3 regions of the Parashewanella sp. 2304DJ23-3 genome follow, and region 1 is predicted to be linked to each of the others. Evidence: predicted binding sites of a transcription regulator. Region 1 holds the regulator's gene; each other region holds the start of a gene.

Region 1 (8,217 bases):
TCTGGTAAATTACGTACATCGACACTGATTGCGACGAGCTCATTATCCGGTTTAAGTTGAGAAATAAGATCACCAAGCAAAGGTACAGGCAAATTATCAACACAGTAATAGCCTAAATCTTCAAGCACACGCAGTGCAACGGATTTTCCTGAGCCACTTCGTCCTGAAACAATAACAAGCTTCATCCCGTAATCACCTGATACAACTCTTCTTCATCATGGCTTTTACGCAACTGCTTTAATGTCTGTTTGTCACTTAACTTTTCAGCCATTGCAGAAAGCGTGCTTAAATGTTCTTGGCATTGATCTGACGGAACCAACAGCGCAAATAAGATATCAACTGGCTGTTTATCAATTGCTTCAAAAGCAACCGGCTGCTCACATTTAATCAAAGCGGCAACAGGCTCTTTAATGCTGTCGATACGACCATGAGGAATAGCGATACCGTTGCCGATACCAGTGCTCCCCATTTTTTCGCGTTTGAGTAAGCTCTCGAAAATTTCTTGAGCCGAAAGTTCTGGGTACTTCGCAGCGATAAGATCACTGATAAGTTCGAGAACTTTCTTTTTACTGCCTGGAGTTGCACAAGTGGTGCACTCCGGCTTTAAGATGATGCGTAATTCCATCGTTAATGTTTGATCAACTTTTCTTTGTGTTTAATCACTTGGCGATTAATTTTATCAATTAATATATCAATCGCTGCATACATATCATTATGCTGTGATTTTGCATATGCCTCACTGCCATTCAATGTAATTCTGGCCTCGGCGGTTTGTTTTGAACGCTCAACGTTCAACACGACGCGCACATTATTGATCTGTTCTATTCGACGTTCAAGTTTTGCAAATTTTGTGTTCACATATTCTTTTAACGACTCGGTAATCTCGACTTGCTGTCCCGTGATTTCTACGTGCATATCCTATGCCTCCTAGCGTTATTTGAATGGTTAACTTTTCAAAATTTCTCTATACCAACTCTTATTGGTATTTTACAAACTCTTTCTCTGATTTGATGGTGGGATCATCATGGCTTCACGATATTTAGCAATCGTTCGACGTGCAACATTAATCCCTTGCTCGTTCAGTAATTGTGCCATTTTGTTATCACTTAATGGCTTCTTCGTATTTTCAGCATCAACTAACTTTTTAATGAAAGCTCGAATAGCTGTTGATGAGCATTCACCGCCATCTTCAGTACCCACATGACTAGAGAAGAAATACTTAAGTTCATAGATCCCTCTAGGAGTATGCATGTATTTTTTCGATGTCACCCTTGAAATGGTCGACTCATGCATCTCTAACTCTTCAGCAATGTCATTAAGCACCATCGCTTTCATGGCTTCAGGGCCATATTCAAAAAAACCTTGCTGCTTTTTCACAATCTCATTGCATACTCGCAAAATAGTATCGTTACGGCTTTCAAGGCTTTTAATAAACCACTTTGCTTCTTGCAAATGTCCACGAACAAACTGGCCATCCGCCTTATTTCTTGCCCCTTTAGCCATCGCTGCATAATGCTGATTCACATTGATCTTAGGCTGTGTGTTTGGGTTTAATTCTACAGTCCAACGGCCATTTTTCTTCATTACTGATACATCAGGTGTAACGTATTCATCTTCTTTTTGGCCTACAGACAACCCAGGTCTTGGGTCTAAACTTTGAATTAAATTAATCGCTTCTTTTAGCTGTGGCTCTTTAAGCTTAGTTTTTCTCATCAAAGTGCGAAAGTCACGAGTCGCAATTAATGGTAAATATTCTAAAACCATTAACTTCGTCTGCGCTAAATACGGTGTGTTCTCGTCCATTTGTGATAGCTGAATATGCAAACAATCACCGACATCACGTGCAGCAACGCCCACTGGGTCAAAGTGCTGTACACGTTTAAGTACAGCTTCAACTTCATCAAGCTCAATTTCTGGATCGCCTAAAGCGATGAGAATATCTTCAGTTGTTTGAGTGAGGTAGCCACGTTCATCGATGGCTTCAATGATCGCCGTTGCAATGGCGAAATCGATATCAGAAAAAGGGGTAAGGTTTTTTTGCCATTCAAGATGCTCATATAAACCATGGCTGGTTTCACCATGAAACGACGTTTCATCATCAGGCATTAAAGCGCCGGAACTGGAATTGGGGGCGGCGGTATAAACTTCGTCCCATGTTGTATCAACTGGAAGTTCGTCAGGCATTGAGTCTTGAGTCATGGTTTCTGACGTTTCGACTGCTGCGTCTTCAATAGGAACTTCTGGTTCTTCACCTTTGGCTTCTGATTGCAGCTGTTGTTCTTTAATCGACTCTAATGATTCGAATTGCTCGTCTTCCATTTCTAATAATGGATTGGACTCTAAAGCTTGTTGAATTTCTTGTTGTAGCTCTAACGTCGAAAGCTGAAGCAAGCGAATGGCTTGCTGAAGCTGTGGCGTCATGGTTAGGCTTTGACCCATCCTGAGCTGAAGTGACGCTTTCATGTTACCGCTATTCCCTTTTTGTTCTTGTTACGGCTTCAATGCCGCTCACTATAACGTGAATTGTTCCCCTAAGTACACTTCCCTTACGTGTTTGTTGTCTAAGATCTCGCTAGGGGCACCTTCTGCAATTAAGTCACCATGACTTACAATATAAGCATGCTCACACACATCCAGTGTTTCACGCACGTTATGATCAGTGATCAATACACCTAAACCTCTTTCACGTAACTGCTCGATAATTTTCTTAATATCAATGACGGAAATAGGATCTACACCAGCAAATGGTTCATCTAAAAGAATAAACTGTGGGTTTGCCGCTAATGCGCGCGCAATCTCTACACGACGACGCTCACCACCCGATAATGACATACCTAAATTGTCACGAATATGTGTTATATGGAATTCTTCAAGTAGATGTTCAAGCTGCTCTTCACGCTCATCTTTAGAGAGCTCTTTACGAGTCTGCAATACAGCCATGATGTTATCGTATACGGAAAGCTTTCTGAAAATACTCGCTTCTTGAGGCAGATAACCAATGCCCTTTCTGGCACGTAGGTGCATAGGGTCAAGCGTAAGATCATCATTGTCGATAAAGATCTGACCCTTGTCACTTTTAACTAAGCCAACAACCATATAAAAAGTGGTGGTTTTACCCGCACCGTTAGGCCCAAGTAAGCCAACAATCTGCCCAGTCTTAACGGTGAGACTGACATCTTTAACAACTTGCCGACTTTTATAGCTTTTGGCTAAATGCTTTGCCGTGAGTGTTTTTTGGGTCATTGTTTTTTCTCGGCTGACTTCTTAGGCGATGTTTCTTTTTTATTTAAGCTATCTTGGTAAGTTTCTGCTGGAATGATGGTTTGCACTCGGCCTTTATCTTTACCGTTAGCGCTGCCTTCAGCTTCAACATGCTGATTTTCAACATTATAGCGAATAAGGTTCGCATGCATTTTTATGCCACCTACATCTAAACGCGCATCACCGCTTAAGACTAAATCACCTGTTTTCTGTTCGTATGCAATCTTAGTCGCACTTGCAACTCCTAACTTACCGTCATCTAAAACTTGACTGAACTTAGCAGGTTTACCCGTTGCAATAAATTGGCCGTTGCCTGTTTTTTTATCTTTCGTTGCACTCATGTCATCTGCGGTAATTTTAATTGACCCCTGTACGATCAATACATTGCCGCTATATACCACTTGGTTTTTCTTTATGTCACCTTGAGAAGCATCAGCACTAATGTTCACTGGTTGCTTCAAATCATTTAGTTTTGCAATCACAGCTGAACTGCTTGCAATGAGCAACGAAAAAATAATAATGTTACTTAGTTTCATAAGTTCCTGTTACCTGACTTTTTAAGCGCACCGTTTCCTGATTAAAATCAGCATATAACCCACGGCCCTGGCTATTAAATCCGTTACCTTTAATGTAAACCATTTCATCTGACTGCATGGTCTTAGTTTTTAGATCCATCTGCAAATGTTTGGTTATCACACTTTGAAGCGGCTCTTGTTTATTAACTGCTTTTATTTCAACCGAGTTATCAAGATAAACTTTACCCAGCATTTTTTGCAGACGCCCTTGTTCTGCCGTTACTCGCCATGGGGAATGAATGTCGTCACCATAAATGAGATACACAGGCTTTGAAAAGAGCGTTAAATCTTTATCTTGGTAGTGTTCCATATGCTCAGCGGTCACTCGGCTGCTCAATTGCCCTTTTTCGTCATAAGCAACACTATCTAACTTAGTCGCAGTATAATCAGGCAACTCTATCTTTGAAGTCACCTGTTGCTTTTGCCCTTGTTTCACTTGTACCTGCCAGTACAGATACAAAGCAGTACTGAAAAAGATCACAATGGCAATCGTTACTCGATTCATACACTCATACCTTGAGCAGACTCAAATAAACCTTGGCTTTGTAAAATTAAATCCGATAGCTCTCGCACAGCACCATAGCCACCTTGAGTAAAGGTCACCATATCCACATTTTGGCGAACATATGGATGACCATCAGCAACACACACTGAAAAGCCCACTTGATTCATTACGGGCAAATCCACCATGTCATCACCAATATAAGCGACTTGTTGTGGCTTAATGTTTAACTGCTCAAGTAGTTCTTGATAAGCGATAATTTTATTATCAACACCTTGGTAAATTTTGGTTACACCTAGGGCTGTCATACGATTTTCAAGCAATTGCGATTTACGTCCCGTAATCACAGCTAATTCAAAACCGGCATTTAACAATGATTTTACGCCAAAACCATCACGAGTATGGAATGCTTTTAATTCTTCACCACTGTTACTGAGATAAATTCGGCCATCAGAAAACACACCGTCAACATCAAAAATCACTAATTTGATTTGCGAGGCTTTATCCCAATTTTGCTGTGAAATCGGACCGTATAGACTTTGCTTTACTGCTTCAGTCACCTTAAATGACTCCTGATTTAACCATATCTAACATATTCAATGCACCAACCGGACATTGTGCGTCATCCACTACTATGAGTCCATTGATGTTTTTTTGTTCCATAATGTTTAGCGCTTCTGCTGCTAAAATATTTTCATGGACTGTTATACAGTTTGCTGTCATGACTTCAGAAATCGTTGCAGACGCTAAATCAACTTTGGCATCAATCACTCTTCTTAAATCACCATCGGTAAAAATACCTAACAACTTATTTTCATCATCAACAACCGCCGCCATACCTAAACTCTTACGGGAAATTTCATACAGCGCTTCAGTGATGATCATATCTTTACTGACCAACGGCAGTTGATCGCCTTTATGCATGACGTCTTCAACTTTAAGCAGCAACTTACGTCCCAAGCTCCCACCAGGATGCGATAACGCAAAATCATCAGCCGTAAAGCCACGAGCCTGCAATAGAGCAACGGCTAATGCGTCCCCCATCACTAACGTTGCAGTAGTACTAGAAGTCGGTGCTAACCCAAGTGGACAAGCCTCTTCAGGTAAACCAATACAAAGATGAACTTGCGCATTAACTGCCATCGTCGATTTCGGCTTACCTGTTATTGAAATTAAAGGTAAACCCAGACGTTTAATGACTGGAAATAGAGTCAGAATTTCACTCGACTCACCCGAATTAGAAATGGCGATCACGACATCATTATCGGACAGTACACCTAAATCACCGTGACTGGCTTCTCCTGGGTGCACAAATACTGCTGGCGTGCCTGTACTGGCCAATGTTGCTGCAATTTTATTGCCGATATGACCAGACTTTCCCATCCCCATAACAATGACCTTGCCTTTGCATTCGAGGATTAAATCACAGACGTCAGTAAAAGCATCAGAGTCTACATATTGATATAAATTCTCAAGTGCGCTTTTTTCAATATCAATGACTTGTTTACCCCAACTACGGAGTTGTTTGCTATCGGTCATATTCATCTCTTTGATATTACAACAACTTAGTATTTCAGTTTTCTTTTGCGAAAACAGAAACAATAACATAACGGAATCTTTTCAATTATGCGCATTTTCGCTGGTATTGGATTAAATTGAAAGAGCTAGCACAGAAATCTCATTTTTGAGTTTGAACTTTTACTCAAATTTGTCATTCAAACTGTAAGTTACTGTGTCGATTGTATTGTAGATTTCTGGACATTTACGTACAATCGATCTTCTTTGCTCACAAACTAATTTGTTGAGCTAACTTGTTGATATGTTAAGGCTCTGCATGGAGAAAAAGGCGCAAACGCTGGTCGAAGTCCGCAATATGAGTTTCAGTCGAGGCCGTCGAGAAATTTTCGATAACCTGAACCTCACCATCCCTAAAGGTAAAGTTACTGCCATTATGGGGCCAAGCGGAATCGGTAAAACCACGTTATTAAAGTTGATGGGTGGGCAGCTTACACCAGACTCAGGACAGGTACTTTTTGATGGAGAAGATATCCATCAAGCTACGCGTAGTCACTTGTTTCAGTTAAGACAGCGTATGAGTATGTTGTTTCAAAGTGGTGCGTTATTCACCGATATGAATGTGAATGACAATGTCGCTTTTGCTTTAAGAGAGCATTCCAAACTGCCTGAAGCACTGATTGATAAGATTGTTGCAATGAAACTTGAAGCTGTTGGTTTGAGAGGTGCGGGTAAATTAATGCCAAACGAACTCTCTGGCGGCATGCAACGCCGTGCAGCCTTAGCAAGAGCGATTGCCCTTGAACCAGAGCTAGTGATGTATGATGAGCCTTTTGCCGGACAAGATCCAATTGCAATGGGCGTTTTGGTTAAGCTCATTAAAGAGCTGTCAGACTCGCTTAATTTAACGTCTGTTGTTGTTTCTCACGATGTTGAGGAAGTGCTCAGTATTGCCGATTACGTTTATGTTGTTGCAGACAAAACAGTAATCGCAGAGGGTACACCTGAATCGTTACGAGATTCAGACAACCCACAATTAAGACAGTTTATGGGGGGGGAGCCAGACGGTCCAGTACCATTCCACTTCCCTGCAACAGATTACAAAAAGGAGTTACTCGGTGAGTCTATTTGATTCAATCGCTGACTTTGGAAAAAATGCACTGGGTATCGTCTCCGGTTTTGGTCGTGCTGGTATTATGCTTTGGGGCGCCATTTTCAATGTGCCAAGATTTCGCAAAGGTACACCTTTATTGATAAAACAGCTTTATGTTGTTGGTGTACAGTCTTTAAGTATTATCACCATTTCAGGTTTATTCATCGGGATGGTGCTAGCGCTTCAAGGCTTTATTATCCTTGTTGACTTTGGTACCGAAGAGAGTCTTGGGCCAATGGTTGCGCTCAGCTTACTTCGTGAATTAGGCCCTGTAGTGACTGCACTACTTTTTGCCGGGCGTGCGGGGTCTGCATTAACGGCTGAGATTGGTTTGATGAAAAGCACCGAACAGCTATCGAGCCTAGAAATGATGGCAATCGACCCTCTAAGACAAGTGATTGCACCTCGTTTTTGGGCCGGTGTGATCAGTATGCCACTGTTAGCAATGATTTTCTCTGCCATTGGTATTTATGGTGGATACCTCGTAGGCGTTGAATGGAAAGGCATCGATGACGGTGCGTTTTGGTCAATCTTGCAAGCCTCTGTTGAATGGCGCCAAGACATCGTTAATTGTTTAATTAAAAGTGTTGTGTTTGCGATTGTGGTCACTTGGATTGCCTTGTATCGAGGTTACCAAGTTGTTCCCAACCCTGAAGGGATAAGTCGAGCAACCACTCAAACCGTTGTACAAGCGAGCTTAGCTGTACTTGCACTAGACTTCTTACTGACCGCACTGATGTTCGGCAGTTGATCTTAATAAGATTAATGGAATTTACGTTATTATGTTGACACGAAAAATTGAATTTTTAGTCGGATTGTTTTTACTTGCAGGCATTGGTGCCTTTTTAGTGTTGGTTTTCAATGTAGCCAATATTAAGGTCAGTAGCGATAGCGACACATATACACTTACAGCCCACTTCAATAATGTCGGAGGCTTAAAAGTTCGCTCACCAGTGAAAGTTGGCGGTGTTGTTGTTGGTCGTGTTAGTGGTATCACTTTGGATCCACAGCAACTGAATGCGCTAGTGACACTGAGTGTTGAAAAACGTTACAACCAATTTCCGGAATCCAGCAGCCTAGCGATTCAAACATCAGGTTTATTGGGTGAACAATACTTAGCGTTAACACCTGGGTTTGCACTCGATGATGATACTGCCATGCTAAAGAATGGCGACAAAATCGAAGACACGCATTCTGCATTAGTATTAGAA
Region 2 (8,217 bases), on a different contig from region 1:
TGCCAAAGAACCAATAAATAAGCTCATTGTAAAGCCAATACCACACAATGCAGAAGTACCATACAAACTTGCCCATGTCATATTGTTGGGCATTTTAGCGATCTTCATTTTTATAAACAAAGCACAAATACCAAAAATACCGACCTGTTTACCGACAATAAGACCAAGAGCAATACCAATTGGGACTGGGTGCAATAGCATTTCGGCATTCACGCCAGAGAGCGAAATTCCTGCATTCGCAAATGCGAAAATTGGTAATACAAAAAATGCGACGACAGTATGTAAGTCATGCTCCATGGTTTTAAGCGGCGATGGCGCATTGTTGTCTTTGGTGTTGAGCGGAATAAATAAAGCTAAAACTACACCAGCTAATGTAGCATGAACCCCCGATTTTAATGTTGCGATCCACATAATGATGCCGATAAGAATGTACGGACTCTTAGCGATAATATTGCTGCGATTCATGATGGCTAACACGGGGATACAAAGCGCAACAACAATCAATGCTGCAATGGATATCTTGGAGGTATAAAATAAAGCAATAATTACGATGGCCCCAATATCATCAAAAATTGCCAATGACGTTAAAAATATCTTAATGGATGTGGGTACTTTACTTCCAAGTATTGCGAGTATGCCTAACGCAAATGCAATATCTGTTGCTGCGGGTATCGCCCAACCATTTTGTGCCGTTGGGTCGCTGTGATTGAAATATAAGTATATGAGTGCAGGGACGACCATTCCGCCGACAGCGCCAACGGCGGGTAAAATAATGCTTTCTTTATTAGACAGTTCACCTTCCATGAGTTCACGTTTGAGCTCTAAGCCAACCATCAAGAAGAATACGGCCATTAAGCCATCGTTAATCCATAACAAGAGTGGCTTAGCAACCTCCAAAGCGCCGACTTTGACTTCTACAGGAGTACTGAGAAGCAGCTGGTAATATGGCTCTAACGGTGTATTGGCAATAATGATCGCTAGCAATGCAGCAATCATTAAAATGATCCCGCCAGCAGACTCTAATTTGAAAAAATCAGTGATAAAAGAAGGTTTAGTGTTTTCCATCTTCAGGACGGTCCTCCATAAAACAATTATTGAAGAAAACCATAGCAAATTGCTCGGGTATTTCCCACAAGAATTGACATTTTATGTCTTTAATCAAATGAAGGGTGATCAGTCTTTGGCGAGTGCTACGAGGAATTCGTGCTTAAGTTTCGGTGAAATCATGATCTGTTGATGTTTACCATAAGTGATGATCAATCTATCCATAGACAAAGCTGGGCTTGATATGGGATTACGTGTTTCTGTGATTGAAGTGATGGATTCGATGTCGATTCGCCATTTGAAAGGACCGCTAGTGATGATCAGTTGATTTTTGTGTTGATTGATATAATAACGGGTACTACCAAGTAGCCATAAAGGAAAAACAACACCAAGAAATAAAATGATCGAAGCAAATAAGGAATTGTGTAAAGTGAGTTCGGTTCCTAAAAGCTTGGCCGCTGCTAAAGCACAAAGAACAACACAAGCTAAAATTACCATTAACAACCAATGATCTATTTTTGAAACGAAAACCTTCACTTTCTAGATGCTCCCTGATTACGAATTCATCACTATATCACAGTATGATATTTAACCGCTTCTAGCAACTAATTAACCGAAACATCACTTTTGGTGTCTAAATGATATTGGTGTGAAAATGACAGTCTTTTCTTGATTGTGCTTTTAACAATCATCACAGTTGTAAATTATTTAAACTGTTTAAAATTAGTCACTTATAAAGTTGGCATGATCTGAGCAATGCATAAGTTAATTCATTTTGGGAAACAATAGATGCAAGGGGCTTGTATGAGCAAACAGAAGATTACCGCCATAGCGCTGCTCATGGTGCTGGTGGCCTCCTTTACGGTGCTACTCAGTTTAGGTAGTGAGATTTATCAAACGAAACCGCCAATCGCAACCGAATACAGCAGCACGTCAGGTGATGTTATTTTCAGTGGCAATGATGTTGAGCAAGGGCAACTTGTTTGGCGTTCGATGGGCGGACATCAGTTGGGGTCAGTTTGGGGACATGGTTCATACGTGGCACCTGACTGGACTGCAGATTGGCTTCATCGTGAAGCAGGCGCATGGTTGAACATCAAAGCTCAGCAAAAGTTTGGTGTTAATTTTGATGCCTTAGACAGTAGTAAGCAAGCAGGCTTAGAACAGTTGTTGCGTGAAGATATTCGTAAGAATACCATTACTGAAAATGCGGATGGCACCATCAAAGTTATTTTGTCTGATACCCGCATAGCTGCAATTAATGTTGTGTCTCAGCATTACTTGTCACTTTTTGGCAGCGACCCGAAACTGGCGAGTTTGCGTGAACAGTACGCCATGAAAGAAGGTACTGTGCCAGATCTTGCTCGCCGTGAGCAACTTAATGCTTTCTTATTTTGGGGCGCATGGGCAGCGATCACCGAACGCAAAGGCGAAGATTATACTTTTACCAATAACTGGCCTTATGATCCTCAAATCGGCAATAAACCAACGTCAGATAATATCGTTTGGTCAATTTTGAGTATCGTCTTCTTAATTGCAGGGGTTGGCGCACTTATTTGGCACCATGCCAGTACCAAGCACGATCCACTACCAGAGCCTGCAAAGCAAGATCCGCTGTTTTTGAACAAGCCGACACCGTCACAAAAAGCAGTTTATAAGTACTTTGTTACTGCGATTGGTTTGTTTTTACTGCAAATTTTCTTAGGAAGTATTACGGCGCACTATGCCGTTGAAGGCCAAGACTTTTATGGCTTCCCGCTTTCAGAGATTCTACCTTATTCAGTGACTCGTACATGGCACACTCAGTTAGCCGTATTCTGGATTGCGACAGCATGGCTTGGAACGGGTCTTTATATTGCGCCTGCGCTATCTAAATATGAGCCTAAATTTCAACGCTTAGGTGTGAACGTACTTTGGGTTGCTCTCGTGATAGTCGTTCTGGGGTCAATGACGGGTGAATGGTTAGGTGTTCAACAATACTTTGACCTAGACATGAACTTCTTATTCGGGCATCAAGGTTATGAATACATTGATTTAGGTCGTGTATGGCAAGTATTGCTATTGGGCGGGTTATTGATTTGGCTAGCCTTAGTAACTGCTTCAATTCGTCCGGCGTTAAAAGAGAAAGGCGAGATGCGTCCAGTCATCTGGATTCTGTACGCCTCTTGTGTCGCCATTGGCCTATTTTATGGTGCTGGCCTGTTTATGGGCAAACACACTAACTTAGCGATTGCCGAGTACTGGCGCTGGTGGGTGGTTCATTTATGGGTAGAAGGATTCTTTGAAACCTTTGCAACATCAGTAATTGCATTGATGTTAGTACGCCTAGGACTCATTCGTGGCCGCAGTGCTAACGGAGCGGTATTGTTCGCCACCGTTATTTTCTTAACGGGTGGTCTCATTGGTACTCTGCATCACCTTTACTTTACGGGGGCACCAACGTCCGTTATCGCTTGGGGTGCCATGTTCTCAGCATTGGAAGTTGTGCCGCTGGCATTAATTGGCTTCGAAGCCGTTGAGACTTATCGTTTACGTAAAGCCAGCCCTTGGATGGAGCGTTATCATTGGGCCATTATGTTCTTCGTTGCCACCGCATTTTGGAACTTAGTTGGTGCCGGTATGCTTGGGTTCTTGATCAATCCACCAATTTCTTTGTACTTTGTTCAAGGCCTTAACTTAACGGCAACTCACGGTCACGCCGCATTTATGGGTGTGTACGGGATGCTTGGTATTGGTTTAATGTTGTTCTGCTTACGTGGCTTAACAAATGATCTTAAATGGAACGAAGGATTAGTGAAAAAAGCCTTCTGGAGTTTGAACATTGGTCTAGCGGCAATGGTATTTATGTCACTTTTACCAATGGGATTAATCCAATTCTTCGCTGTCATTGAGAACGGCTACTGGTATGCTCGTTCGCCAGCAGTCATTCACAGTGAAGTGGTAGAAAACTTAGTATGGTTAAGAACGATTGGTGATGTAGTTTTCGCATTTGGTGGCTTGTTCATTGGTGTATTCTTATTTGACCTGATAAAGAAAGCCGTTATGGCACCAAAATCTGGACGTGACGTGTCTCAGATCGCATAAGTTAATTATTAATCAATATAAGGAGCTCATTTGGGCTCCTTTTTTAATGTGGATCAAATTCTAAATATTACCTCAGTGTTAAAGTGACCAATGTAATATTGACGATGGAGATTCCACTATGTTCGCTCAGTCCCAAATAACAGGGGATACCGTTATGGCTCTGAACCAATCAGATTTGACGCGTATTGCGTTAGATATCACCTCAGGGTTAGCGAACCGTGATCGCTTTTCACGCTTGTTGGATACCATCCGTCAAAACTTGCATTGCGATGCGGCTGCACTGTTGTCATATCATGGTGAATACTTTTCGCCATTGGCCATCAAAGGATTGCATGATGATGTACTGGGTCGTCGATTTGTTTTAAATGAACACCCAAGACTTGAGGCAGTGGCGCGTGCGGGTGACATTGTTCGATTTCCTGCAGACAGCGACCTAGATGATCCTTATGATGGACTTATTCCAAACCAAGGTGATGAACTTAAAGTTCACGCTTGTATTGGTTTGCCATTATTTGCCAATGAGAGGTTAATTGGCGCCATTACCATTGATTCATTTGATCCAAAGCGATTTGATCAATTCAGTGATTTTGAGTTACGTAGCTTGAGTGCCATTGCAGCTGTTTCATTAAACAATGCTTTGATGATGGAAAAACTCGAACAGCGAGCGATCAAAGATCAATCCAACAATAGTACAGTTTCAAGCTTGAATGAGCACAATCAAGATTCTGAAATGATTGGCCAATCGCAATTAATGCAAAACTTGCTTCAAGAGATTGCCGTTGTCGCTCATAGTGATTTAAATGTGCTGATTACTGGTGAAACTGGCACAGGTAAAGAGCTTGTTGCTCGTTCAATTCATCAAAAATCCCGACGAGCTGAGCAACCGTTAGTCTATCTCAATTGTGCAGCTTTACCTGAAAGTGTTGCTGAAAGTGAGCTATTTGGCCATGTGAAAGGTGCATTTACTGGGGCCATTAGCCATCGCAGTGGTAAGTTCGAAATGGCAGATAAGGGCACGCTATTTCTCGATGAAATTGGAGAGTTACCATTAGCCTTACAAGCTAAATTATTGCGAGTTCTTCAATACGGTGATATTCAAAAGATTGGTGACGATCGTAGTTTGCAAGTTGATGTAAGAATTATTGCTGCAACTAATAAAGACTTAAAAACAGAAGTGATGGAAGGGCGTTTTAGACCGGATCTTTATCATCGTTTAAGCGTTTTTCCAGTACAAGTCCCCTCACTCAGAGAGCGAGAAGGAGATATCACCTTACTCAGTGGTTTCTTCATTGAACGTTATCGGCAAAAGCTAGGGTTGAAGCACCTAAAATTAGCGCCGAGTAGTTTAGTGTTGCTGAACCATTATGCTTGGCCTGGAAATGTTCGAGAACTGGATCATGCCATTCATCGTGCAGCCATTATTGCACAAGCGCATTCGGGTGAAGAGCTTTGTACTATCAAGCCACAGCATTTTGAATTGTCAGGCGCTACAACTGGTGCGCAGCAATCAACTCATATTACGAATTCGCCAGCAATGAAGGTGATTAAAGGCTTAAGCTTAAAGCAAGCCGTTGATGAGTTTCAATCAGATTATATTAAGCAAGTATTAGATGAGAACAATAATAATTGGGCTGCAACCGCACGCTATTTAAAGCTTGATCCAGGAAACTTACACCGCTTAGCTAAGAGGTTGGGGTTAAAAGGCTAGAGGCCGTTCTCAATTAGTCATTTCGGTTTTAGGCGTAACCCGAAGGGCTGTATATATTTTTCGTTTCTTCGAAATTGCTTGGCTGTTAATTTATGGTGAATCTGTATTCATTTAAAGTAGTTAATACGGCCACTAAGGTAATCAGTGCAGCTAACAAGTGTCACCTTAATGAGTTTTGCATAAAGTACATCAACGTTAAAAAGTTGAAAACAGCTCTGACCTTGAACAGGGATTAACGTATACTAGCGGCGACTTTGTTATTGGAGTGTATTGTGCTGTTAGTTGTTCGCTGTTTAATTTTAGCCATTGCGTTAGTTACGGTTTTTGTTTTTAGTGGTTTATATTGTCTGTTAAGACCTCGTCATCGTGATAATGTACATGTGTTAGCTCAAATCTTTTCTAAAGTCAGCATCGTTTTGGGTATAAAGTTAGTTGTGAGACTGCCTAAGGTTTTGCCTCCAGCCCCTAATGTTTATGTGGCGAATCATCAAAATAACTATGACATATTCACTCACACTGCCGTTGTGCCAAAAGGCACGGTAAGCATCGGCAAAAAAAGCCTCGCTTGGATACCTTTTTTCGGGCAATTATATTGGCTGTCTGGCAATATATTAATTGACAGAAAAAACCGTCACAGTGCTGTGAGCACGATGGCAAAAGCGGCAGAAAAAGTGCGTAATGAAAAGCTGTCGGTTTGGGTTTTCCCAGAGGGCACGCGTTCAAGAGGCCGTGGTTTATTGCCTTTAAAATCAGGCGCATTTCACACGGCAATAGCCTCAGGTGCTCCCGTAGTTCCTGTGGTTGCAAGCTCTCAAAATGATATAAAGTTAAACCGTTGGAATAATGGTACAGTAATCATTGAAATGATGGAGCCAGTAGCAACGGAAGGGTTAGCGAAGTCAGATGTGAAAATACTCTCAGAAACCGTATTTCATCAAATGAAAGCTAAGTTAGAACAGTTAGATAATGAGGCTGCAAAGCTAAAATAAACTGGCAAAGAAAAATCTATCTCAGTAAAATTGGTGAGATATTTTTGCATTGGAGTTTTTTATGTCTGTTGAACGTTTGCTCAAAGAGCAATTTACAGAAAATCGAGCAATTGTTGATGAATTACTGGCGGACGGTTCTTTACCTGATGTGGAGTATATTATTGAGCATCATATGTCCTGCCGCAGCTTTGACCGTCTTGAAAAAGCAGCAGTAGAGGCATTCAAATTGGGTTATGATGTTTCAGATGCTGAAGAATTTGAACTGGAAGATGGCAGTATTATTTTCTGTTTTGATGCAGTTGCTCATCACGAATTAGATGTTGAACTTTTAGATAAAGCCACTGAGCAATTTGTGCAATTAGCGGTAAAATTAAAAGTGGATTACGACGGTTGGGGAACCTATTTTATGGATGAAAACGGCCCTCAAGAAGAGCCGCCTGTTCTTCATTAATCGGTAAACTAATGTAAATGTTTTTCGGCTGATTTTCGGTAGATAACACTACGATTTCGGCCATTGAGTTTTGCTCGATATAACGCTTTATCAGCCTGAGATACCCACATTAGACTGTCTTTTATTGATTCATCCAAATCGCATATTCCTAAACTGATCGTGACATTAAAAGATTCACCCTCAATATTAAATTCAAGTGTTTCTATTTTTTTCCGCAGTCTTTCAGTAAAGCAAATCGCATCCGCACTGTCTGTGCCAGCGAGTACTACGCCAAATTCTTCGCCGCCATAACGACCCGCACAGTCGGTTTCCCTTAATGACTGATTGAGCAGATGTGCGATTCTTTGAATTACGATATCTCCGGTCTGATGTCCGAATTGGTCATTGATTTTTTTAAAGTGATCAATATCTAACATCACTAAACTGGCAGGAGAATCATAACGATTAAAGCGTTCAAACTCTCTTTCCATGCATTGCTGCCAGTGGCGGCGATTATGCAGTTGCGTCAGTTCGTCTGTTTGGCTCAGACGCTCCAGAATTTTGTTGGCACTGTTGAGCTGTAGTTTACCGACAGCGATATCAGTAACGTCGTAAATAATGAGACTAATATGCGACACTTCACCTGTTAAGGACATCAGAGGTTGAAGCGTAACATTTTGGTACATATGCTCAGCTCGGCCTGTTATTGGACGAAAGTTTTTAAATTTAAAGACAAATGGGCGCTGTTCCCAGCTAATGAAGGAGCGGTTTCTAAGTAGAAAAACCGATTCCATTTTCTGCTTAAGCCAATTAACTTCAAGATCGGGGAACTCTTCAAAGAGGTTTTTATCTTTTAAGTCATTGGGTGATACACCGCTGTGGTTTTCCATAAAGCTGTTCCACAACTTTATATTGTAATTTTTATCTAAAACAACAATGCCAACTTCAATGGTTTGTACCAT
Region 3 (8,217 bases), on a different contig from region 1:
TGCATTTCATTACTAACAGGAACGGCTGTTTCTGTTTTTACTTTCATGGCCTGACGATGATTTTGAGCTGGTGCAGCTTGTGAGTTTCGGCTAGCTTCAAGCCCTTTGGCCCATGAAGGCATATCAAGTTCATCTTTGGCTTCTTGTTCTTGCTGTTGAAGCTTAGCGTGTTGACGTTCCAATAAGGCTTGTAACGAATCCGCCGGTGCTGCCTTTGGCGTTTTCATAGATTTCTTAACAGGCGAAACGTCAGTCGGCTTGGTAGCACGAACTGTATTAGCACCAATTGAAACTCTATCGTCAGACAAATCCATAAATGAGCGTTTAGGTGCCTTCGGCTCAACTTTAACTTGCGGCTTTGGCTCATCGTAATCAACTGCGGCAACGATCTCGATACCACCGTCTACTTTTTTGTTGGACATGATTACAGCATCAGAACCCAAGGTTTCCTTCACTTGTGCTAATGCTGTTCTCATATCTTTGGCAAAAAAACGTTTTATCTTCACGGCTACATCCTCTACTGACCGACAGCTGATACAATTCTAATTTGTTTCTCATCGGGAACTTCTTGATAAGAAATCACCCTCAAGTTTGGAATGGTGTGCTTAACAAAGCGTGACAATGTCGAACGCAGCATTCCCGATGTCAACAATATGGCAGGTTGACCGGCCAATTCTTGCTGCTGCGATGCATCGTTTAACGACTTCTGCATACGCTCTGCAAGGCCTGGCTCAATATTTGGTCCGTCTCCACCTGTTGCCTGCATAGACTGATGCAACATCTGTTCCAACTCTGGAGCCAAAGTTATGACAGGTACTTCTAATTCAGGTCCAGCTATCTCCTGAACGATCATTCTCTTCAACGCAATTCGCACAGCTGCGGTCAATACTTCAGTATCTTGGCTCTTAGTACCGTACTCCAATAAGGTTTGTACAATTGTCTTCAAGTCACGTACTGAAACACCTTCGTGTAATAGGTTTTGCATAACTTTCACAACAATGCCTAATGACATGACGTCAGGAATCAAACCATCTACTAACTTAGGCGACTGTTTTTGTAAAATATCAAGTAATTGTTGAACTTCTTCATAACCAAGTAGCTTAGAAGCATTATTGGTAAGTAGCTGACTGATGTGAGTTGCGACTACGGTGGCGGCATCCACAACGGTATAACCTAATGTTTGTGCATGCTCACGCTGCTCTGGCGAGATCCACACAGCATCTAAGCCAAATGCCGGATCTTTGGTCTCTATCCCATCAAGCTTGCCATAAACTTGTCCCGGATTAATAGCCAACTCACTGTCATGTCGAATCTCAGATTCACCAACCACAACACCCATTAATGAAATCTGATACGTATTTGGTGCTAAATCTAAGTTATCGCGAATGTGCACTGCTGGTACTAAGAAACCGAGTTCTTGTGACAACTTTTTACGAACACCTTTAATCCGCGTCAGTAATTCGCCGTCTTGCGCTTTATCTACGAGAGGAATTAAACGATAGCCCACTTCAAGACCAATTGTGTCAACATGACGAACATCTTCCCAACTTAACTCTTTAACTTCTTTATTGTCTTTTTCAACAGGTGGAGCTTTAGCAAGTTCTAATGCCTGTTGTTGTTTTTGTTTATTACGACGAAATACAAAATAAGCCGCACCAGCAGTCAGTAATGCAAAGCTGATGAAGGCAAAATGTGGCATACCCGGTACCAAGCCCATGATCATCAATAAGCTAGCTGCAATCATTAATGACTTATGATTGTCAAACATCTGACTCATCATCAGTTTGCCCATGTCGCCAGACTCATTTTGTCGAGTCACCATTAATGCGGCAGCAATAGAGAGCAACAAACCTGGAATTTGAGCAACGAGACCATCACCAATGGTAAGTAAAGTATAGATTTCAACCGCACTCGATAAATCGAGTCCATGCTGCACCATACCGATAACAAAACCACCAATGATGTTAATAATCAGAATCATGATGCCCGCTATGGCATCACCTTTTACGAATTTTGATGCACCATCCATCGCTCCGTAAAAATCAGCTTCTTGAGTGACATCTTTACGACGTTCTTTAGCTTGTTCTTGGTTAATGAGCCCAGCATTTAAGTCCGCATCAATCGCCATTTGTTTACCTGGCATTGCATCCAAAGTAAAGCGAGCGCTAACTTCAGCAATACGCCCCGCACCTTTGGTAACTACCACAAAGTTAATGATGATTAAGATAATAAAAACAATTAAACCAACGGCATAGTTACCGCCAATAACGACTGAGCCGAAAGCTTCGATGACCTTACCTGCGGCATCACCGCCATTGTGGCCTTCAAGTAATACCACACGGGTGGACGCTACGTTTAATGCTAAACGGAGTAAAGTTGCGATAAGTAAAACGGATGGGAATGCCGCAAAATCTAATGGACGGTCAGTATAAATTGCAACCAAAAGTACAATTAAGGCTAACGCAATATTAAAAGAAAATAAGGTGTCGAGTAAAAGAGCTGGCATTGGCAAAATAATCATCGCCATTGCAGCCAATACTAATAAAGGTGTACCAATACCTTTAAGGTTATTGACATTAAACTGTTTAACTTGACCTAGCGTTGCTTTTACATCCATTACCGATAGCCCAAAGATTGACGCAAATATAGTATCTATCTTGTATAAAGCAATTATTAGGCCAACTATTTAAAATAGCTTAGTGATAGTCAATATTAATTATTTTTAACTTGTATAAAAAAGCTAAATTTTTAATCATGTATTCAATTAAGAAAACCAGCTCATTCGAAAAAAACCTCAGCATTCATAATCATTTCAACAGTATATATTTTTTCAGTTAATGCTTTGTTGAAATTGATAAATCAATGAGAAAGAAATTGATATGTCTATACAACAAATTTCTATGACCCCCCTAAAATGGAATGGTCGTGAATTCGAACAACCAACAGATGATCAATTAAGAGCAGTAGATTCAGCAGCTCAACAATTTAACATTGAAGGTGTAGGACATAATGACAATAAACCTAATGTCATTGTAATACCTTACAGAACATCTGTTTTAAATCGGATAAGTACCATTACTTTTACAGTGGTTGATAACAGTCATGGTTCCAACAATATAAAACTAAGTTTTAAATCCTTTAATTGGCTTGGAAACGAAAAATCAACTAGGAAATCTACGAACCTAACTAATAAATTTGATATAAAAGGAGATGATATAGGAACATTATCTCGCACTCGAAGGTGGGGAGCTGATATTGAAAGCGCTGCTTCAGTTAATGGCTACACTCCAGAAAGTCAGCCGCTATTGCCGAAGAAAAGAAGTAATCATTTAGAAAAAATAGCTCGATTTTTATGCTTTCCTATGCCAGCAATCGGCTGCTTTGTACAAGCAAATCTTGTAAGAATTAAAGCAGAACTACCACAAAAATGAACGACACCAAAAATAAACCGTGAGACATGGAAGCAACAACGTCCAATTGTATCGACAATTTATACTCAACGTTTCAATATATGATCCAAATCAACGTTTGGCGTGATTTAGATCACTATTCTTTGTGCTCACTTGAAATGTGAACTTTATTTATCCATATAAGCATGTATAAGCTTTTTTATGTTAAGACTTATTCATAGCTGACGATATAGATTCATTAGCTGACAAAAATAAGAATTGAGCATTATGTCTAAGCCTCTGTCCATCCGTTCTCTGGTGTTAACAACTCTAGCGATAATATTTCTTTTCGTACTTGCATTTACGTTGTGGTTTAGTTCATCAAGTCAGAGGGCTCATCTAGAGGAATATGCCCAAGACCATACCCATAGTTTAACGAAGTCCTACTTCGATTCTCTGAACACCATGATGCTCACAGGCACCATTGGTAACCGAGAGCTTTTGCGTAAAAAAATGACCGCTGAAGACGAGATTAAAGATATCCGCATCATCCGTAGCCCTGCATTGAATAAAACCTTCGGCAAAGGACTCCCAGGAGAAGGGGTTCAAGACAACTTCGATAAACAAGCCTTAGCTGGCAAGACAGTTAATACCATCATTCAATCAAAAGATGGCCGTGTACTTACGCGAATCGAGCCCATTTTAGCAAAAGCTAATTACCAAGGCGTTAATTGCTTGGGCTGCCATCAAGTTTCCGAGGGTACCATTCTTGGCGCAACTCGAATCGATTACTCTCTCGCAAAAAGTGATAAGCAACTTGAGAAAAGTTTATTCACCAGCGCTCTAATTCAAGCCGCTCTGTTTATAATCGCATTTGTCATTACCGGCTTTATTCTTAACCATTTCGTTATTAGCCGATTACGACTTCTCCGACACACAATGACACAAGTTACTGAACAGTCTGACTTAACACTACAATTGAGTGTCAATCGCGACGATGAGATTGGTGCGGTGTCGAAAACCTTTAATCAAATGGTTACCCGAATCAATGATACGCTTTGTACAGTTGTCACTAATGCTAGAGAAGTTAACGAGAGTGCTAAAAGCATTGCCTCAATGGCAGAAACAACAAAGCATGAAGTTCTTGCCCAAAAATCAAATACGACTCAAGTTGCCACGGCAATGACAGAAATGGCAGCTTCGGCAGAGCAAGTCAAAGCCAATGCTGAGACAACCTTTTCACACTCACAAACGACCAGTTCAGCCGCCTCGGACGGGGAAAATAGAGCTCAAATTGCAGTAAATGCTATTGAGACACTTAGCCAAGAAGTTCAGCAAGGTGCTGCAAAAATTCAGCAACTCAATCACCGAAGTGATGAAGTCGCAGCTGTACTTTCAGTAATTTCGGGCATCGCAGAACAAACCAATTTACTGGCATTAAATGCTGCCATAGAAGCAGCACGAGCTGGAGAGCAAGGTCGAGGTTTTGCAGTAGTTGCAGACGAAGTCAGAACCTTAGCATCGCGCACTCAAGAGTCTACCCAAGATATCCGTAAAACCATTGAGGGGCTGAGGGAAGAAGCTGCAGACTGTGTACAAATCATGGATAAAGCGTCAGATTTCGCCCAACAACAAGTGGCTGCCATCCAAACTGTAGCTGAAGAGCTTAAACACATTAACGACTCAATTGATGAAATTTGTGAGCTGAATGCGCAAATGGAAACCGCAGCAAGTGAACAAAGCCATGTTTCAGAGTCGATTAACGCTAATGTCATCGAGATTAGCCAGTCAGCCGAAACAACTTCTATTGATGCAGAAAGTACCGCTGCAATTGCAAATAAACTTCTAGAGATGGCTGATAAACTTGAGCAAAGTGCGATGCAGTTTAGACTAAAAGAATCATAGTCGTATAATTTAGAGACTAAATGCCGAGGTAAATCTCGGCACTTAACTCGTCTGAATCAAACACTCAAACTCATCCAAAATATCATTAATATGCTGAAAACTGTCGGCAATAAAAATTTTATTCTGCTTATCAGTAATATTGAATGAAGTTCTGGCAGCTTTTAACGACAGAGGATGCTTTTCGACATTTTGACTTAAAATAGCTTTAGATTCGCTCCATGAACTTAATAAAGCAGCGCCAATGAGCTTAATTTCCCCATCACATTTCATCGCACCGTACTCTGCGAGAGTACCAGTGAAGATTTTGGAGCATTGTAAATAAACAGTTTTTTTCTCGCTTTCCATGTAATTCAATCAGTTGTGATTCAATCTCGGAGATATTTGAAGCTGTCTGCTCACTTTCTTTCAAATTGGATAACTCCCTAAGAATAGAGTGGAACGACTTATCATATTGAGAAGATTCCAATTTTCTTGAAAGAACTCCAAAACGATTCAAAATAGCTTGATATTCACCATCGAAAAGTAATGGGATATGTCCAAAACACTCATGAAAAATATCAGGTGCTGGAGAGTATTCGATAAATTCCATTTTTCTCAAATTTACTGTTACTGGTAACACTTTATAGAAATGAAGATCTAGGTAGATCTTAGGCGGAATGAACCCATCAACAGGTGCTGCTACCCACTCTTGTCGAACTAAAAGCTTATTAATTTCATCAAATTTAGCAACAGTATCTACTGAAAAATCTAAAATATTTAGTCCATCTAAATGCTTAGGATGAGCAACCTTGTTGATATGTAAATAATTCTGCTTCAATAAGAAGCCCCAACGTTTATTTTCAACGTCTGAGTACTTAAAATTCAATTCTGGCAAAATAAATTGAGATAACTCAAAAGGTAATTTTTCTAGCTTTTGAAGCGCCGCCACTTTAGTAATTCTCAATTGAGGCTCCCCTAAACCGAATGGAAAATATCTTAAAGGATTACATTTGATAGTACATTAGTTTAGCGTCTTCAATAATGTAAAATATTTAATGTTTAAGCTCATCAGGAATCGGCTGCTCTACAGGAACAGGGGTAGGTTTACGTCCTTGACCTTTCTGATACTGACGTAACTGAAATACATAAGCCAGCACCTGAGCAATTGCAGTGAATAGGCCATCAGGGATTTGTTGGTCGACCTTAGTTGTATAATAAATAGCACGAGCTAATGGAGGAGCAGATACGATTGCGATCTCGTGTTCACGGGCGATTTCTCGAATCTTAAATGCAACTTGTTCAACGCCTTTTGCAACAACATAAGGTGCCGCCGATTTAGAGGCGTCGTACTTCACTGCAACCGCATAATGTTCAGGGTTAACAACGATAACATCAGCATTAGGAACTTCCGCCATCATCTGCCGTTGTGCAATTTCACGTTGTAGTTGGCGAATACGACCTTTAACTTCAGGCTTGCCCTCAGTATCTTTATATTCGTCTTTCACTTCTTGTTTCGTCATTTTCAGTTGTTTATTGTGATTCCAAATTTGATAAGGAATATCAATGGCCACAATCAATAATGTTGCGCTACAAAGCAAGATAAACATCCAAACGAGAAGATCTAGCCCCTCATAAACATTATTTGGTAAGTGCGAAGACGACAGACCTAAGATGTCATTAAAGTAGAACTTAAGCAGTAAGAAAGCTGAAATTGCAACAACCGAAAATTTAGCAATACCTTTGGTAAGCTCAACCACCGCTTGAATGCCAAACATCCGTTTAAAGCCACTTAACGGATTCATTTTACTGCCCTTTGGCATAATGGCTTTAGATGAAAAAGACATCCCACCAACAACAATATTACCGAGAAACGCAACAATAGCCACGAGTACAACAATCCCTAAGACAGGCAGTGCCAATTCCTTCCCGACGATCCCAAACACTTTAAGCATCGAGCTAGTATCGAAGATATCTGCCCTTTCTATGGTGAAAATCTCTGTCATTAAGCGCACTAAACTTTGCGCCAAACTTGGGCCTAACATGGCAAGCGCTATCGCTGCTGAAAGTAAAACGGCTGATGTACCTAACTCTTTCGATCGTGCAACCTGTCCTTTGTCTCGCGCCTGTTGTAAGCGCCTACTGGTGGGGGCTTCACTCCGTTCTTGTCCATCACTCTCAGCCATTTTACCGCTCCATTTTCGCTGATTACCTTGTTACAGGTATAAGGTTAGGGTTAACAGTACATTGAAGTTCAAGCATGTTGCACATTAACACCTGTGCTGCTTTCCAAACTTCATGAAAGTGAGCCATGATTGGCGAAAGTGTTAGCCAAAGTATTAATAAGCCGCTCAACATGGTGATTGGGAAACCAATTGAGAAAATGTTTAATTGTGGTGCTGCTCGCGTCATTACACCGAATGAAAGGTTAATGAGTAATAAAGCTAAAATGGCTGAAATTGACATCGTTAGTGCGGCACCAAACATGTAAGCTCCCCAGTCTGCGGCAGCCCGATAACTGGCAATATTAATTCCCGTTTCAGACACAGGTAACGTATCAAAACTGGCAATCAGCATTTTAATCATCATTAAATGACCATCGACAGATAAAAAAATAAACGTCGATAGAATGAGAAAGAAGTTACCTACAGCAGGTACTTGTTGCCCAGAACCAGGATCAACCATTGACGCAAAGCCAAGTGAGGTTTGCATACCGATAATTTGCCCTGTTAACACAAAGGTTTGAAGCAGCATCTGGCTAACAAATCCCATTGCGGTTCCAATCATCACTTGTTGGGCTGTTATAAAAAAAGACTGAAGAGAAAAAAGTTCAACATCAGGCATTTTGGGCAACATCGGCGACACGGCAACGGTTATGGTAACGGCAGCCATCAATCGAACACGCGCAGGTGTGGTTCCTGCACCAAAAATCGCCATCACCATCAAC

The links. The regulator sigma-54, encoded in region 1, starts transcription at its own class of promoters, with help from an activator protein. The targets are predictions, from matches to a motif close to GTTGGCACGNNNNTNGNNT.
Region 2: a site for sigma-54 is predicted at 1,783-1,801, ahead of AC1EU2_RS17525 (nitric-oxide reductase large subunit). Genes of this name have one in related genera too.
Region 3: a site for sigma-54 is predicted at 2,665-2,683, ahead of flhA (flagellar biosynthesis protein FlhA). Genes of this name have one in related genera too.

Annotation. Positions count from the first base shown of each region.
Region 1 is NZ_JBWQOH010000001.1:1,230,383-1,238,599, forward strand. Features, by position in the region: gene rapZ (RNase adapter RapZ) at 1-185, opposite strand, end outside; gene ptsN (PTS IIA-like nitrogen regulatory protein PtsN) at 182-625, opposite strand; gene hpf (ribosome hibernation-promoting factor, HPF/YfiA family) at 628-915, opposite strand; gene AC1EU2_RS05430 (RNA polymerase factor sigma-54) at 988-2,463, opposite strand; gene lptB (LPS export ABC transporter ATP-binding protein) at 2,512-3,243, opposite strand; gene lptA (lipopolysaccharide transport periplasmic protein LptA) at 3,240-3,797, opposite strand; gene lptC (LPS export ABC transporter periplasmic protein LptC) at 3,784-4,341, opposite strand; gene kdsC (3-deoxy-manno-octulosonate-8-phosphatase KdsC) at 4,338-4,898, opposite strand; gene AC1EU2_RS05455 (KpsF/GutQ family sugar-phosphate isomerase) at 4,900-5,877, opposite strand; gene mlaF (phospholipid ABC transporter ATP-binding protein MlaF) at 6,173-6,985, shown strand; gene mlaE (lipid asymmetry maintenance ABC transporter permease subunit MlaE) at 6,972-7,757, shown strand; gene mlaD (outer membrane lipid asymmetry maintenance protein MlaD) at 7,789-8,217, shown strand, end outside.
Region 2 is NZ_JBWQOH010000013.1:44,318-52,534, reverse strand. Features, by position in the region: gene nhaA (Na+/H+ antiporter NhaA) at 1-1,065, opposite strand, end outside; gene AC1EU2_RS17530 (PH domain-containing protein) at 1,174-1,581, opposite strand; gene AC1EU2_RS17525 (nitric-oxide reductase large subunit) at 1,849-4,128, shown strand; gene norR (nitric oxide reductase transcriptional regulator NorR) at 4,283-5,836, shown strand; gene AC1EU2_RS17515 (1-acylglycerol-3-phosphate O-acyltransferase) at 6,109-6,825, shown strand; gene rraB (ribonuclease E inhibitor RraB) at 6,887-7,276, shown strand; gene AC1EU2_RS17505 (GGDEF domain-containing protein) at 7,285-8,217, opposite strand, start outside.
Region 3 is NZ_JBWQOH010000002.1:151,398-159,614, forward strand. Features, by position in the region: gene flhF (flagellar biosynthesis GTPase FlhF) at 1-506, opposite strand, end outside; gene flhA (flagellar biosynthesis protein FlhA) at 518-2,617, opposite strand; gene AC1EU2_RS06580 (hypothetical protein) at 2,880-3,431, shown strand; gene AC1EU2_RS06585 (methyl-accepting chemotaxis protein) at 3,678-5,294, shown strand; gene AC1EU2_RS06590 (hypothetical protein) at 5,337-5,564, opposite strand; gene AC1EU2_RS06595 (hypothetical protein) at 5,554-6,237, opposite strand; gene flhB (flagellar biosynthesis protein FlhB) at 6,326-7,456, opposite strand; gene fliR (flagellar biosynthetic protein FliR) at 7,479-8,217, opposite strand, start outside.